Regions from separate parts of the Acidovorax sp. GW821-FHT10A04 genome, predicted to be linked through region 1. Evidence: riboswitches for the same ligand, from Rfam matches in the RefSeq annotation. Region 1 holds a riboswitch; the other holds the start of a gene.
The links. A riboswitch is a leader RNA that binds a small molecule or an ion and turns the genes downstream of it on or off. The one in region 1 is predicted to bind cyclic di-GMP.
Positions count from the first base shown of each region.

Region 2: it holds a riboswitch for cyclic di-GMP, as region 1 does, so the genes downstream of both, AC07PF_RS19490 (methyl-accepting chemotaxis protein) here and AC07PF_RS06430 (hypothetical protein) in region 1, are expected to answer to the same signal.

Region 1 is NZ_JBWKNZ010000002.1:442,661-450,395, forward strand. It holds gene AC07PF_RS06405 (ankyrin repeat domain-containing protein) at 1-287, opposite strand, end outside; gene AC07PF_RS06410 (HAD family hydrolase) at 328-1,014, shown strand; gene AC07PF_RS06415 (hypothetical protein) at 1,021-1,383, opposite strand; gene AC07PF_RS06420 (roadblock/LC7 domain-containing protein) at 1,439-1,897, opposite strand; gene AC07PF_RS06425 (GTP-binding protein) at 1,890-2,477, opposite strand; gene AC07PF_RS06430 (hypothetical protein) at 2,471-3,433, opposite strand; cyclic di-GMP riboswitch class I at 3,623-3,723, opposite strand; gene AC07PF_RS06435 (hypothetical protein) at 3,857-4,129, opposite strand; gene dinG (ATP-dependent DNA helicase DinG) at 4,286-6,448, shown strand; gene AC07PF_RS06445 (pyridoxamine 5'-phosphate oxidase family protein) at 6,560-7,063, shown strand; gene AC07PF_RS06450 (hypothetical protein) at 7,134-7,367, shown strand; gene AC07PF_RS06455 (CopG family transcriptional regulator) at 7,500-7,735, shown strand, end outside.
Region 2 is NZ_JBWKNZ010000009.1:99,962-107,696, reverse strand. It holds gene AC07PF_RS19505 (phosphoglycerate mutase) at 1-375, shown strand, start outside; gene recJ (single-stranded-DNA-specific exonuclease RecJ) at 372-2,087, shown strand; gene AC07PF_RS19495 (chemotaxis protein CheW) at 2,117-2,617, opposite strand; gene AC07PF_RS19490 (methyl-accepting chemotaxis protein) at 2,617-4,344, opposite strand; cyclic di-GMP riboswitch class I at 4,527-4,620, opposite strand; gene AC07PF_RS19485 (tautomerase family protein) at 4,692-4,916, opposite strand; gene AC07PF_RS19480 (methyl-accepting chemotaxis protein) at 5,013-6,782, opposite strand; gene AC07PF_RS19475 (methyl-accepting chemotaxis protein) at 7,038-7,735, opposite strand, start outside.

The DNA of each region.
Region 1 (7,735 bases):
TCGACCAGTTCCGCATGCAGGGCATGGCAGACCTTGGACAGGGGAACGATGAAGTCCCCGACATCGGTCGAGCCCGCGGTAAAGACCGCGTCGATCACCCGGCCCGAGCGCCCATAGTGGTCGAAGCCCAGGTGGTCCGTGGGGTGGATGGCGATCTTGCGGGCCGCGAAGAAGGCCTTGATGGCCGCTTCGAGCGGGGCGCCATCGGGGGTGCTGAAAACGGCATGCAAGGCATCGGCATCGGCCTCGTTCTTGCAGACCAGCGTGAATCGTGTCGTGCTTTCCATGTTCCCTCAAGGCATTGGTTTTTGCGGGCATCATATTTCGATGCAAGCACCTCGCCCGCCCTTCGCTGCCGCCATCTTCGACATGGACGGCCTGCTCATCGATTCCGAGCGCGCCACCCTGCGCGCCTGGACCGATGCGGCCCTGGCCCTGGGCGTAGTGCTGCGCGAGAGCGACTACCTGCAGGTGGTGGGCAAGGCGGCGCAGGACTCGCACGCCATCCTGCAGGCGCACCTGGGCGGGGTGGCGCCGTTCGAGCAGGCCCTGGCGGGGGTGCGGGCCGCGCTGGAGGAAGGGGAGGGCAGGGAGCTGCTGTTCCCGCTCAAGCCCGGCGCGGCCGCGCTGCTCGCGCGATTGCAGGCCGCGGGCATTCCGTGTGCGGTGGCCTCGTCCTCGCGCACCGACGAGATCGCGCAGCGCCTGGCGCGCGTGGGCGTGCTGCCGCACTTCAAGGCCGTGGCCGGGGGCAACGAGGTGCTGCGCGGCAAGCCCGACCCGGCGCTGTACGCGTTGGCCGCCGCGCGGCTGGGGGTGGACCCGGCGCTGTGCCTGGCCTTCGAGGACAGCCACAACGGTGCCTGCGCGGCCCTGGCCGCGGGCATGGGCCTGGTGGTGGTGCCCGACCTGCTGCAGCCTGCACCCGAGGTGGCGCAGGCCTGCGTGGCGGTGCTTGGCTCGCTGCAAGAGGCCTTGCCCGAGCTGCCGCGCTGGTTCACGCGCGGCGCCTGACGGTACTCAGATGGCGGTCTGCGACTCGGCCTCGAGCACCTTGCGGCGGGCCATGGCCAGGTTGGCGCGGCTGCGGTCGAGCACGTAGTAGATGAACAGGCCGTCGTGCTTTTCCACCGGGCGGATGATGTGGTACTGGTGGGTCAGCGTGATCAGGATGTCCTCGATGCTCCCCTGCATGCCCAGCGACTTCATGGTCTTCATCTTGGCGCGCACGACCTCGGTGTTGCCCGCGGCAGCCAGCTCCAGGTCCATGCCGCTGCCCACGGACTCGAGCAGCATGCCGCTGTTGTAGTCCACCAGCGCGGCGCACATCGCGCCCTCGGTCTGCATCAGCTGGTTCAGGAGTTCTTTGGGGGTCAATGCCATGGCGGGGTCTCCGGTGGTGGTGGAACAAGGGAACGGGAACGGCAATGGAAGGGGGTCAGCCCGGCTGCGGCACCGTGGCGCAGGCAGCAATCACCTGGTCGGCGGTGTTGCGGCAGCTCCAGAGCAGCTTTCCCAGCAGCGATGATTCGTTGGTGACCACGGTGAGCACCAGGTCGCCGGAAGGCACGGACAGGTTCATCGAGACGATGTGGCCGCTGCCCGATTCGAGGATCAGCCGCTCGGGCGCGCTGTGGCCGGCCTCGCGCGTCATGGCGCCGGCCAGCGCGCTGAGCGAGCCGGACATGGCCGACAGCTTGTCGGCATCCTGGCTGTCCGAGAGCGTGGAGGCCACGGTGAAGCCATCGGCGCTGGCCAGCGTGGCGCTCAGGATGCCCGGGGTGCCGCGCTGCAGTTCACCGAGCAGCCCGGCCAGCTGCGCGATGGTGACCAGGCGCAAGGACGTGGCGACAGGCGCCAGGCCAGGGGTACCGCCGATGTTGCTGCTGCTACTCATGTTCGATCTCCGCCATGCTCACCAGAACCGACAGCAGGAGGCGCACGTCGGCATCGCGCCGCACGTCCACCTCCAGCACCGGAGGGTTGTACCCCAGGGCGCCCAGTTGCTCGCAGTAGTCGGCGATGCCGGGCGAGGGGTGGGTGTCGAGCCGGCCCACGCCAACCACCGTGCGCCGGGCCGGCACATGCGGCGCAAAGGCCTTGAGGTAGCGCGCCACCTCGCCCACGGGGTCGCGCTGGGAGTTGTCGGCCAGCACGATCAGGCCGAAGGCGCCCGCGCCCAGGATGTCCCACATGAAGCGAAAGCGCTCCTGGCCGGGCGTGCCGAAGAGCTTGAGCTTCCACTGGCCGCCATCCATCTGGCACTCGCCGTAGTCCAGGCCCACGGTGGTCATGGTCTTGCCGGGCATGGGCAGCTCCGCCCAGCCGGTGATGGGCACGTCCGTGGACAGGGCCTGGCCATCGCTGATGGCCTGGATCGCGGTGGTCTTGCCGGCGCCCATGGGGCCGGTGAAAACGATCTTGAGATCGCGGGAGCCGCCTGCAAACACCGCAGGCGCGGAGGAGGGCGTCACCATAGCTTGAGCCGTTCTCGAAGATTGCCGAGCCAGCCTGCGGGGGCGGCGGCAGGAACAGGGGTCTTGGCCGCCGGCGCAGGGGCCGCCACGGCGGTAGCGGCAGCCGCAGGCGCGATCTCCTCCACCGCCAGGCCCAGGGCCAGGCTGGCTTCGAGGAACCAGCGCACCGTCGCTTCGGGCACGCCGCTCTTGGCGCACAGCTGCTCGTAGCTCAGGGCCCGGCTGGTGAGCAGCGCCGCCAGGCGCGGGTGGCCTGCAGACGACAGGCCGATGGCATCGGGCCAGCGTAGCAGCCGGTAGTGGCCCGTGCGCACCGGTGCGCTGGCACCCTTCTGCGCCAGTCGCATCGCCAGGCTCCACAGCAGCTGCCGCAGGCTGTGCGAGGGCACGGAGCGGATGAGCTCTTCCTCGACCGGGCTCACGCGATGCGGCTCGCCCAGTGTGTAGGCGCCCGAGAGCAGCACCTCCATGGGCATGGAGGTGTGCACCAATTGCTGCACGAAGTCGAACACGACCTGCTGGCCCGCGCTCATGGGCACCACGGCGCGGCGGCGCTCGGCCGTGCGGGTGTGCTCACCGAGCAGTTCGAACAGGGCGCGCTGGCCCTTGACCGGATCGAACTGCGACACGCCGTATACCCGCTGGGTGGCCGACTGCAGCACGGCGATGACGTTGCTCATGCGCAGCGGCGTGGCCACGGTGAGGTCAGCGGTCTGCTCCAGCGCCGCGCTGGTGTCGGCGGGGTCGAGCACGCGCACCGTGATGCAGGGCGCATGGAAACGGTAGGGCCAGTGGCCCGGAACGAAGACCACATTGCACTCGGCCAGCTGCTCGCTGAAGCGCGCGCGGATGTTCACGCCGCCGTCGAGCAGGCGCACCAGGGCGCGCAGCACCAGTTGGTCCTTCTGCGCAATGTCCTGGGTACCGATGACCAGCCCGTCGCCCATATCCGTCAAGCCCCCTGTGCAGCAGGATGGCGCCCGTGAAGGCGGCCATGGATGGCCCGGCCCGCGCTCGAAGCAGGAAGATCAGGAGCAGAAACGGCGAGTGCGGGACCTGGGCGGTGTTGCATCGCTGGGGCGGCCTCTCGGTTGGGTGTGATGACCACTGAGACGGCGGTTTCCCTGAGCAACCCTGGATTTCAACGTGGCAGTCCCGCTGTCGTGGGTGCCGAGACATGCTCTCGGTACCGGTAGACCGGTGACTTTGCGGGCCCGGCTTTCGCACGGGGGTGCCGTTTCAGTGCTTTTCAGTATAGGGGAATGGGTTGCGCTGGCAACCATTGAATGGCGCACAGCAACGCCCGCACCCGACGCGCATTCCCAGGGTGTTGTTCTGGCGCATACACCGGCAGGGCGGCCTGCGCGGCGCGGGCCAGGCTACTTCTGCTTCTGGTAGGCCTTGTCGGCCGGGGGACCTCGGTCCGTGTCCTGCAGGCCGCGCTGCACGTCGCGGTAGGCCTGCTGTACCTGGGCGTCGGGCTTGCCATGGGTCATGTCGACCGACTGGTCGCGCTCGTGCGGCAGCTTGGGGTTTTCTTCCTGGGCGGCGTTGGCCGCATCGGCGTCGCCGCGGGTGGGGGTGGCGGCGGTCTGGCGCCTGGTGGTGTCCACCGAGGCTTCGGTCGTGCGGGGATCGGCGGTCGTGGGCATGGGGTGTTCCTTGGGCGTCACAGGGGCGCAGGTGGGTTGTTGACCATCGTAGGAGCACCGGGCGCGGGGCGGTGTAGGCCCATTCCCCATCTGCACGACAGGATGCCGAGGCTGCAAAACACTGTATGCCCAACCATATGCCACACTCTCGTCCTTATGTCTTCAACAGAGTGGGCCCAGGCGGCCCTGCAGTCGTTCGATGCGGTGGTGCAGGCCACGCCGGGGTTTCGCAGCCGCGGCGGGCAGCGGCGCATGGCCGAGCAGGTGGCGCAGACCTTCAGCCATGCCACGCTGGGCAAGGTGGACGAAGAGGCGGGCGAGGCCGCGCCCACCCGCTCTATCGCCGTAATCCAGGCCGGCACGGGCGTGGGCAAATCGCTGGCCTACTGCGCACCCGCGATCGCCATGGCGCTGTCGCGCGGCACGCGGGTGCTCATCTCCACCGCCACGGTGGCGCTGCAGGAGCAGCTGGTGAACAAGGACCTGCCGGCCCTGGCCCAATTGCTGCCCCAGCCCTTCAAGTTCGCGCTGGCCAAGGGGCGCGGGCGCTATGTGTGCAAGCTCAAGCTCGACCGTCTGGCCGGCACCGGCGAGGCCGAGGACGAGCCCGAAGACGACCTGTTTGCCGAGGAAGAGGCCGCCGCCCGCGCCAAGCGTCCGCGCCAGGAGACCGAGGCGCGCATCCAGTTCTACTCGGCCATGTCGCAGACCCTGGCCAAGGGCGCCTGGGACGGTGACCGTGACAGCCTGGACACGCCGCCCGAGCCCGAGGTGTGGAGCGCCGTGGCGGCCGAGGGCGCCTCCTGCACCGGCAAGCACTGCCCGGCCTTCAGCCAGTGCACCTACTACGACAAGCGCAAGGAGCTGGTCGGCGCCCAGGTGATCGTGGCCAACCACGACCTGCTGCTGTCCTCCCTGGGCGCGCGCGTGCTGCCCGAGCTGGACAACTGCCTGCTGGTGCTGGACGAGGCGCACCACCTGCCCGCCACCGCGCTGGACCAGTTCGCCTGCAGCATGGACCTGAGCCGCGTGACCTGGATCGAGCGCCTGGCCAGCCGCGGCCTGCGCATCGGCGCGCTGCTGGAGGTCGAGGAGATCGCCGACATCCCCAAGCACTCGGGCCAACTGCGCCAGACGCTGCAGGACCTGGCGCGCATCGTGATGGACGTCTACGGCCCGGCCCTCAAGAGCCAGAAGGACGCCTGGGGCCCGGCGCGCGTGCGCGTGCCGCGCGGCGTGCTGCCTGAGCAGCTGCTCGCCCCGCTCGGGCTGCTGGCCGCGAGCGCCGACGGTTTTCTCGAAGCGCTGCGCGCCATCTCCAAGGCGCTACGCGCCGAGATGCGCGACAAGCCCGACGAGGCGCGCCGCCTGTCCACCCTGTACGCGCAGATCGGCATGCTGGCCCCGCGCCTGGAAGAGCTGCACGCCACGGCCCAGCTGCTGCTGCAGGACGCACCCGAGGGCGCGGTGCCGGCCGCCAAGTGGTTCACGCTGGAGGTGGAGGGCGACTTCATCGTCGTCAAGGCGCATGCCAGCCCGATATTGCCCGGCACCACGCTGCGCAACCACCTGTGGAGCGCGGTGCGCGGCGCGGTGCTGACCTCGGCCACGCTCACCAGCTGCGGTCACTTCGAATTCTTCATGCGCGAGTCGGGCCTGCATGGCGATGCGGCCGCCACCACGCTGGAGGTGCCGAGCCCCTTCGACTACGCCGCCCAGGGCACACTGATCGCGGCCGAGACGCGGGCCGACCCCAAGAACGCGGCCCAGTTCACGGCCGAGATGGTGGAGGCGCTGCTCTACGACATCGCCAACGTGGAGTACGGTGCGCTGGTGCTGTTCACCTCGCGCGAGCAGATGCGCCAGGCGGTCGATGCCCTGCCCACCGCCATGCGCAGCGTGGTACTGGTGCAGAACGCGCTGCCGCGAACGCAGCTGCTCAAGCGCCACCGCGAGCGCGTGGCCGACGGACAGCCCTCGGTGATCTTCGGCATGCAGTCCTTCGGCGAGGGGCTGGACCTGCCGGGCCGGCTGTGCGAGTCGGTGTTCATCACCAAGCTGCCCTTCGCCCCGCCCGACGACCCGGTGGGCGAAGCCCGTGCCGAATGGCTGCGCGCCGTGGGGCGCGACCCCTTCAGCGAGCTGGTGGTGCCGGCCACCGCGATCCGCCTGGCCCAGTGGGTGGGCCGCGCCATCCGCACCGAGGAAGACCAGGCCCATGTGTACTGCTACGACAAGCGGCTCATGAACACCTCGTACGGGCAGCGTCTGCTCAAGGGCCTGCCCCCGTTTGCGCTGGAGCAGCGCAAGCCGCGCTGAGCGCTGTCGGACAAACGCCCTACGCAAGCCGGGCCCGAGACCGACGCCTGCGCACCTCCTGGCGGCCTACAGTGAATTTTTACCCATTCACCATCTGCCGGAGGCACCCCGATGCAACACGAAACCCCCGCCCGCGAGACGCTGTGGAAGCTGATCAAGGACATCAAATTCGGCATGCTCACCCACCGCCATGCCAATGGCATGCTGCACGCGCACCCGCTGACCACGCAGAACCGCAGCATCGACGAGCAGTCGCTGCTGTACTTCTTCATCCCGCGCAACGGCGAGCTCTATGGCCGCCTGCTGACCGATGGCCAGGTGAACGTGTCGTATGCCGACCCGGGCGATGACAGCTACGTGTCCCTGTCGGGCCAGGCCAGCTTCGTCGAGGACCTGGCGCAAAAGGAAGCCCTGTGGTCGCCCATGGCCAAGGCCTGGTTCCCCGCGGGGCATACCGATCCCAACCTGGCACTGCTGGCCGTGCGCATCGGCCATGCCGAGTTCTGGGACGTCAAGGAAAGCAAGATGGTGCAGCTGTACAAGATGGCCAAGGCGGCCATCACCGGCGAGCAGCCGCGCGACCTGGGCGAGCACCAGGAACTGACGCTGTCCTGAGGCAGCACCGTGCACACCGCGGTGCGCCCGCCCGTGCGCACCATCCATGACCGGACCTGAGGAGATTGCCATGAGCAGCAAGGAAAACCAGCCAGACGACGTGAATGCCAGCAGCGACGGCAGCGGCAAGGTCGCCAACGCCCACAACAGCGCAGGCGACAAGGCCACGCAAATCAACCAGGGCCGCCGCACGCCCGAGAGCCGTGGCGACCGCGACACCCACCTGGGCAGCGGCAACCAGGGCCAGTCCCGCCAGGGCGGTGCTGGCAGCAGCAGCGGTGGTGGGAGCCGCGGCGCGGGTTGAGCCCGCGCACGACCGCCACGCACCAGAAAGGGCCCTCGGGCTCTTTCTTTTTGATCGCCTGCCCTTGAAAACGCCGATACACCATCCAATTACCATCCATATGGATGGCACAGGACGGCCAGAAGGCAATTTATGACCCCCACTTCCACCACCTCCCTGGCCCTGCGCAGCAAGGTCCCCGATTCGGAAAAGATCACCATCAACCTCGGCTATGTGGACCTGGGACACATCGATCTGCTGGTATCGGAGGGCTTCTACGCCAACCGCACGGATTTCATCCGCACCGCCATCCGCAACCAGCTGAGCACCCAGAACGAGGCGGTGCGCCAGGTGGTGGCACGCAAGATGCTCGTGCTTGGACTGCAGCG
Region 2 (7,735 bases), on a different contig from region 1:
CAGATGCTGCTCTATACCCATGCCTTCAACGACGCGCGGGCCGAGCGCGGCCTGCCCACGGTCAACTCCTTCTGGGTGCATGGCGCAGGCGCCCTGCCCGCCACGGCCACCGGGCCGGCGCCCTCGATGCCGCTGGCCTTGCGCGACGCTGCGCTGCGCGAGGACTGGCGTGCCTGGGCTGCCGCCTGGACGGCGCTGGACGCTGGCCCCGTGGCCGAACTGCTGCGCCAGGCCGAGCAGGGCCGCGCCGTGCGCCTCACGCTGTGCGGCGAGCGTGCCGCCCTGGCCTTCCACAGTGCCCCGCGCGGCCTGGTGCAGCGCATCCAGGCCTATTTCCAGCCCACCCGTTTTGCCCAGGTGGCACCCCAATTATGAAAATCACGGCCAGAGACATCCCCCCGCGCGCCGCCTGGGCACTGGAGCAGGCCGGCGTGCACCCGCTGCTCGCGCGCCTGTATGCCGCGCGCGGCGTGCGTGACAAGGAAGAACTCGACGACGGACTGGCCCGCCTGCTGCCGCCCGCCGGGCTCATGGGTATCCAGCAGGCCGCCAAGCTGCTGGCGGACGCGATGGCCCGGGACCTGCGCCTGTGCGTGGTGGCCGACTACGACTGCGATGGTGCCACCGCCTGCGCCGTGGCCGTGCGCGGCCTGCGCCTGCTGGGCGCAAAGCATGTGGACTACCTGGTGCCCGACCGCGTGACCGATGGCTACGGACTGACCCCGCCGATCGCGCGCCGCGTGAAGGAGCGCGGCGCCGACATGCTGATCACCGTGGACAACGGCATCGCCAGCGTCGAGGGCGTGGCCGAGGCCAAGGCCCTGGGCCTCCTGGTGTTGGTCACCGACCACCACCTGCCCGGACCCGAGCTGCCCGCGGCCGACGCCATGGTCAACCCCAACCAGCCCGGCTGCAGCTTCGAGAGCAAGTCCCTGGCCGGCGTGGGCGTGATGTTCTACGTGCTCATGGAACTGCGCTCGGAGCTGCGCAAGCGGGGCGTGTTCGACACCGCCAGCCAGCCCAAGCTCGATCCGCTGCTCACGCTCGTCGCACTGGGTACCGTGGCCGACGTGGTGCGCCTGGACGCCAACAACCGCCGCCTGGTGGCCCAGGGCCTGCGACGCATCCGCGCGGGGGCCATGCCGGCCGGCGTGGCGGCGCTGTTCACGGCGGCCGGCCGCAAGGCGCCCGTGGCCACCACCTTCGACTTCGGCTTTGCGCTAGGCCCGCGCATCAACGCCGCCGGCCGCCTGGCCGACATGACGCTGGGCATCGAATGCCTGCTCACCGACGACGCGGGCCGCGCGAACCACCTGGCCGGCCAACTGGACACCATCAACCGCGAGCGCCGCGAGATCGAGGGCGGCATGCGCGAGCAGGCCATGCTGATGGCCGAGAACCTGTTCGACGAGAGCGAAGACCCGCCGCCCGCGATCAGCGTCTTCGACCCCGACTTCCACGAAGGCGTGGTGGGCATCGTCGCCTCGCGCATCAAGGACAAGCTGCACCGCCCGACCTTCGTCTTCGCTGCCAGCAGCGCGCCGGGCAAGGAGCATGAACTCAAGGGCTCGGGCCGCTCCATCCCCGGCTTTCACCTGCGCGACGCGCTCGACCTGGTGGCCAAGCGCCACCCGGGCGTGCTGCTCAAGTTCGGCGGCCATGCCATGGCGGCCGGCTGTACCGTGGCCGAGGAGGCTTTCGACACCTTCGAGCAGGCCCTGGCCCAGGTGGCGCAGGAATGGCTCGACGCCTCGACGCTCACGCGCCGCATCGAGACCGATGGCCCGCTGGCCCCCGAGTACTGCCGCGCCGACGTCGTGGACACGCTGCACCAGGAGGTCTGGGGCCAGGGCTTTGCGCCGCCGACCTTCAGCGAAGAGGTGCAGGTGGTGAGCCAGCGGCTGGTGGGCGAGGCCAAGAACCACCTGTCCATCAAGCTCATGCACCAGGGCAACCCGGTCGACGCGATCTGGTTCGGCCACACCGAGCAGCTGCCTGCCCGCGTCCTGCTGGCCTTTCGCCTCGATGTCAACGAGTGGCGCGGCGAGCGCAAGGTGCAGTTCCTGGTGGAGGGCGCGGAGCTCTGACGGCCCCGCGCCCGCCAGCGGCGCAGCGCTCAGGCAGCGGATACCAGCCCTTCGCCGGCCGGCACCGGCGGCGTATCGCCGAGCAGGGCATCGATGTCGAGCAGGATCAGCATGCGCTCGCCAACCTGTGCCAGACCATTGATGCAGCCCGCATCCAGCGCGCCCGACAGCCCCGGGGCCGCGTGCACCATGCCGGGCTCCAGCGTGACCACGTCGCTCACGGCATCCACCACCACGCCCACGACGCGGGTTCCCAGGTCGATCACGATCACCACGGTGGAGGGCGTGAACGCGCTGTCCGCGCAGTGCAGGCGCACGCGCAGATCGAGGATGGGAACCACCACGCCGCGCAGGTTCACCACGCCCAGCAGGAAGCCTGCGGCGCTGGGCATGCGCGTGGGCAGCTCGTAGGAGCGGATCTCCTGCACCTTCATGATGTCGATGCCGTAGTTTTCTTCGCCGAGGCGAAAGCTCAGGTACTGGCCTGCAGCGGCCAGCGGCACGCCGGCGGTCGGGTTCAATGCGTTCATCAGAAGCTCGCCCACTGGTCATCGTCCTGGGTGCTGGCGGCCTTTTCCGCGAGCCGCGGCGCAACGCCCTTTCGGGTCGGCAGTGCCGCCTTGGCCGGCACCGCCTTCGGGGGCTGCGGCGCAGTTGCGGGGGACTTGCGCGCCGGGGCTGCGGCAGGCGTGCTGGCGTAGCCCACGGCCGCCGCGCCAACGTTGAACACCGACACCACTTCGGCCAGGTGCTGGGCCTGGTCGCGCAGCGCCGCCGCTGCCGCGGCCGATTCCTCCACCAGCGCGGCGTTCTGCTGCGTCATCTGGTCCAGGTTGGTCACCGCCTGATTCACCTGCCCGATGCCATCGCGCTGCTCGCTGGCCGAGGCGGCGATCTCCGCGATCAGGTCGGTCATGCGGCGCACGCCGCCCACGATCTCGCCCATGGCCTGGCCCGCCTGGCTCACCTGGGCCGAGCCCTTTTCCACGGTTTCCACCGAGGCGCCGATCAGGGTCTTGATCTCCTTGGCCGCCTGGGCGCTGCGCTGGGCGAGGTTGCGCACCTCGCCGGCCACCACCGCAAAGCCACGGCCCTGCTCGCCCGCCCGGGCCGCCTCGACCGCCGCGTTCAGCGCCAAAATGTTGGTCTGGAAGGCGATGCCGTCGATCACGCCGATGATGTCCGCGATCCTCCTGGACGAATCGCTGATCTGCTGCATGCTGACCACCACCTGGGCCACCACCTCGCCGCCATGGGTGGCCGCCTGGGCCGCACCCACGGCCAGCTGGTTGGCCTGCTGCGCCGTTTCCGAGGACTGGGACACCGTGGCGGTCAGCTGTTCCATGCTGGCGGCCGTCTCCTCCAGGTTGCTGGCCGTCTGCTCGGTGCGGCTGCTCAGGTCGTGGTTGCCGTTGGCGATCTCGCTGGAGGCGGTGGACACCGAATCCACGCCGCGGCGCACCTCCGTCACCACGCCATGCAGCTTGTCCACCATCAGTGACAGGGCCTGCAGCAGCTGGCCGAACTCGTCCTTGCGCGTGGAGTGGACCTGCTGGGTCAGGTCCCCGCCTGCAATCGCGCCGGCCACGGTCACTGCGCGGTCCAGCGGGCGCGTGATCGAGCGCACCAGCAGGGAGGCCAACACGATGCCGATCACGAACACCACGGCGGCGCTGGACAGGCCGAGCAGCGTGGCGTTGCGCTGCGCATGCCGGGCCTCGATCTTGGCCGCGTCGCGCTGTGCCTCCTGCACCTTGACGAAGCCCTTGAGCGCATCGACGTAGGCCACCGAGGTCGGCAGGAATTCCTTGAGCGCAAACTCCTTGCGCGCCCCCGGCTCGGCCGATGCCTTGACAGCGGGGAGCTTCTTGAGGGTGTCGAGCAGGGTGCCGCGGGCTTCGCCCACCTTGGCCAGTGCGGCCTTGTCGGACTCCGACACCGCCGTGGCACGCACGCCCGTCTGGACCTCGCTGATGAGGGCCGAGCCCGCATCCTGGCGGCTGGCGAAGAATTTCTCGATCACCTCGTCGGAGCTCGCCATGCTGGCCAGCGAACGCTCGGTATTGGTCTCGGTCAGGCCCTGCCAGCGCACCGCCGCGGTGATGTTGGATTCGTAGCGCTGCACGTCGGCCAGCGCCGCTTCCATGGCCAGGCTGGAGCGGTACTGGGTGAAGACAAACACCCCCAGCATCAGCACCAACAGGCCCAGGATCGTGCCCCACATCTTCGTGGCCACCCGAATATCGTTCAACTTCATTGCTTTTCCCCGAGATTCATCGTGTGGACTGGAACAGGGGCGCCCAACCCCGTCCATCCCGGGAGGGGCGCCACAAAGGCAGTCGACACACGGGGAGCAGACGCGGGCGCGCGATCAGCGGCGCGCCCTGAAGGGGCGCCCTGCCTGGCGGCAAGTCACCCGAGGACGCAAGTCATCCGGAAATCAGCGGCCCCGCTGCCATACCCCCTCGCGCACGAGGTCTCAGACCGGAAGCTTTGCGACCCCGACTTTCGTACGGGTGTGCCTTTGTGCGGCCGATCCTACCTGTAAGTAAATATGTCAGGAAGTTGGTCGGGTATAGGCGAAGGGGCTACCTCCCCTCCTCCTCAGGCCTGGGTCGGCCCCTTGCTGCGCTGGCGCACCACGGTCACCTGCTCGCCGCCCACGCCCCAGTTGTCGGGATCGACCTCGTCGATGATGACGGTCACGGTCTCGGGCTTCTTGTCGAGCACCTCCACCATGAGCCGGGTGACGCCGGCGATCAGCGCGGCCTTCTGGGCCGAGGTGGTGGGGATGTCGCGGTTGGCAAGGCGGATGTTGACCAGGGGCATGGCAGACCTTTCTTCGATGGCAATGGGGCCGATCTTGCATGAAGAAAGGGCAGCCTGGGCTGCCCTTTCGTGGGTATTGGCGCTCCGGGCGCAGGGTCAGAAGCTCTCCCAGTCGTCGTCCCCACCCTTGGCGGTTGCATGCGGGGCCGCTGCGGCGGGAGCGGGTTTGGGGGCCGCGGCTGCCGGCTTGGACGCCGTGAGCCGTGCCGTCGCTGGCGCTGCCGGTTTGCCGGCCACGGCGGTACGGGTCGGCGCGGCCACGGGCTTGCGGGCCCCCGGTGCAGGCCGTGGCGGCGCAGCCACCGGCGCCCGTGCCGGCATGGCCCCCACGTTGAACATCGACACCACCTCGGCCAGCTTCTGTGCCTGGTCGCGCATGGATGCCGCTGCCGCCGTCGATTCCTCCACCAGCGCCGCGTTCTGCTGCGTCATCTGATCGAGGTGCGTCACCGCCTGGTTGACCTGGGCAATGCCGTCGCGCTGCTCGGTCGACGAGGCCGTGATCTCCCCGATCAGGTCGCTCACCCGGCGCACGCTGGAGACGATCTCTTCCATGCTCTGGCCTGCCTGCGCCACCTGGGCCGAGCCCGATTCGACGTTCTCCACGCTGGCACCGATCAGGGTCTTGATCTCCTTGGCCGCCTCGGCGCTGCGCTGTGCCAGGCTGCGCACTTCGCTGGCCACCACGGCGAAGCCCCGGCCCTGTTCGCCGGCACGCGCCGCTTCCACCGCAGCGTTCAGCGCCAGGATGTTGGTCTGGAAGGCGATGCCGTCGATGGTGCCGATGATGTCGGCGATCTTGCGCGAGCTGTCGGTGATCTGCTGCATGCTGCTGACCACCTGGCCCACGACTTCGCCGCCGCGGGCCGCGGCCTGGGCGGCGGTACCGGCCAGTTGATTCGCCTGGCGCGCCGTGTCCGCCGATTGCGATACCGTGGCCGTCAGCTGTTCCATGCTGGCCGCGGTTTCTTCGAGGTTGGAGGCCGTCTGCTCGGTGCGTGCCGACAGGTCGTGGTTGCCGTTGGCGATTTCCACCGAGGCCGAGGACACCGAGTCCACGCCGTGGCGCACTTCGGTCACCACGCCGCGCAGGCGCGCCGACATGGCCGAGAGCGAGCGCAGCATGTGGCCGAACTCGTCCTTGCGCGTGGCGTGCAGCTCGCGCGTGAGGTCGCCCGCGGCGATGGCGTCGATGGTCTTGACCGCCTGGTCGAGCGGGTCGCTGATGGAATGCACCAGGCGCCAGGCCAGGAAGATGCCAACCCCCAGCAGCACCATGGACAGGATGATCCCCGAAATGGCGTTCTGGATGCGGCGGCCCGTGGCGTCGGCGCGGATCGCATCGCGGCGCTTTTCCAGTACCGCCACAAAATCGTCCTGGGCCTTGAGGTAGACCGTGACCAGGGGTGCAAACTCCCTGTCCGCAAACTGCTGGGTGGCCACGGCATCGCCCGCGCCCTTGAGCTCCCAGGTCTTGGCGGTGGCGGCCAGCACCGCCTTGCGCGCGTCCAGCACCTTGTCGAGCGCCGCCTTTTCCTCAGGTGCGGTGGCCGAGGCGACGATCTTCTCCTGCACCTTGTTGATGGCGCCGATGATCTCCTTGACCTTGGCGCCGTACTGCTCGGCCAGCACGGCATCGGTGGTCACGGCGCCGCCCATCACCATGTTGACGGCCGTCTCGGTGGCGCCGCGCCAGCGCACGGCGGAGGAGATGCGCCCCTCGATCTCGATGATGTCGTCCATCGCCGACGACATGGCGTTGTTGCCGCGGTTCTGGGCGAAGCTCGAGAGCAGCAGCATCGCGATCATCAGCCCCAGGAATGCACCCCAGAGCTTGCGCGAGACGCGGATATTGTCGAATTGCATGGATCTCTTTCCCTTGTGGATCTGGCCCGGATGCCCGATGGACTGCGGCACCTGGCCGCAGAAACATTCAATTACATCCAACAGCCCATAGCCTACGACAGCCGGGCGCCGGCAAATGCCTCAGCCCACCGGGAAAAACCCCAATTTGGAGGAAGCACTCCAGAGACATTCAGGCGGGCGTGGTGCCGCCACCAGCCCAATGGCAGTCAAGGCAATGCACCCCAGGCCGCTGCGCCTGGAACCCTGGGGGCGACCTCAGAAGCTTTCCCAATCGTCGTCTCCGCCCTTGGCCGTGGCCCGTGGAGCCGGTGCGGGGGCTGGCCCGGCTGCAGCAGGCTTGTGGGCCGCTGCCGGCTTGGGCGCCGACGCAGTGAGCCGTGCGGTGGCAGGTGCTGCGGGTTTGCCGGCAACGCCCTTGCGGGATGGCGCGGCCACCGGCCGGCTGGCAGCCGGTGCAGGCCGTGGCGGTGCTGCCACCGGCGCCCGTGCCGGCATGGCTCCTACGTTGAACATGGACACCACCTCGGCCAGCTTCTGCGCCTGGTCGCGCATGGATGCGGCTGCCGCCGTGGACTCTTCCACCAGCGCCGCGTTCTGCTGCGTCATCTGATCGAGGTGCGTCACCGCTTGGTTCACCTGGGCAATGCCGTCGCGCTGCTCGGTCGACGAGGCCGTGATCTCCCCGATCAGGTCGCTCACCCGGCGCACGCTGGAGACGATCTCTTCCATGCTCTGCCCTGCCTGCGCCACCTGGGCCGAGCCCGATTCGACGTTCTCCACGCTGGCACCGATCAGGGTCTTGATCTCCTTGGCCGCCTCGGCGCTGCGCTGTGCCAGGCTGCGCACTTCACTGGCCACCACGGCGAAGCCCCGGCCCTGTTCGCCGGCACGCGCCGCTTCCACGGCGGCGTTGAGCGCCAGGATGTTGGTCTGGAAGGCGATGCCGTCGATGG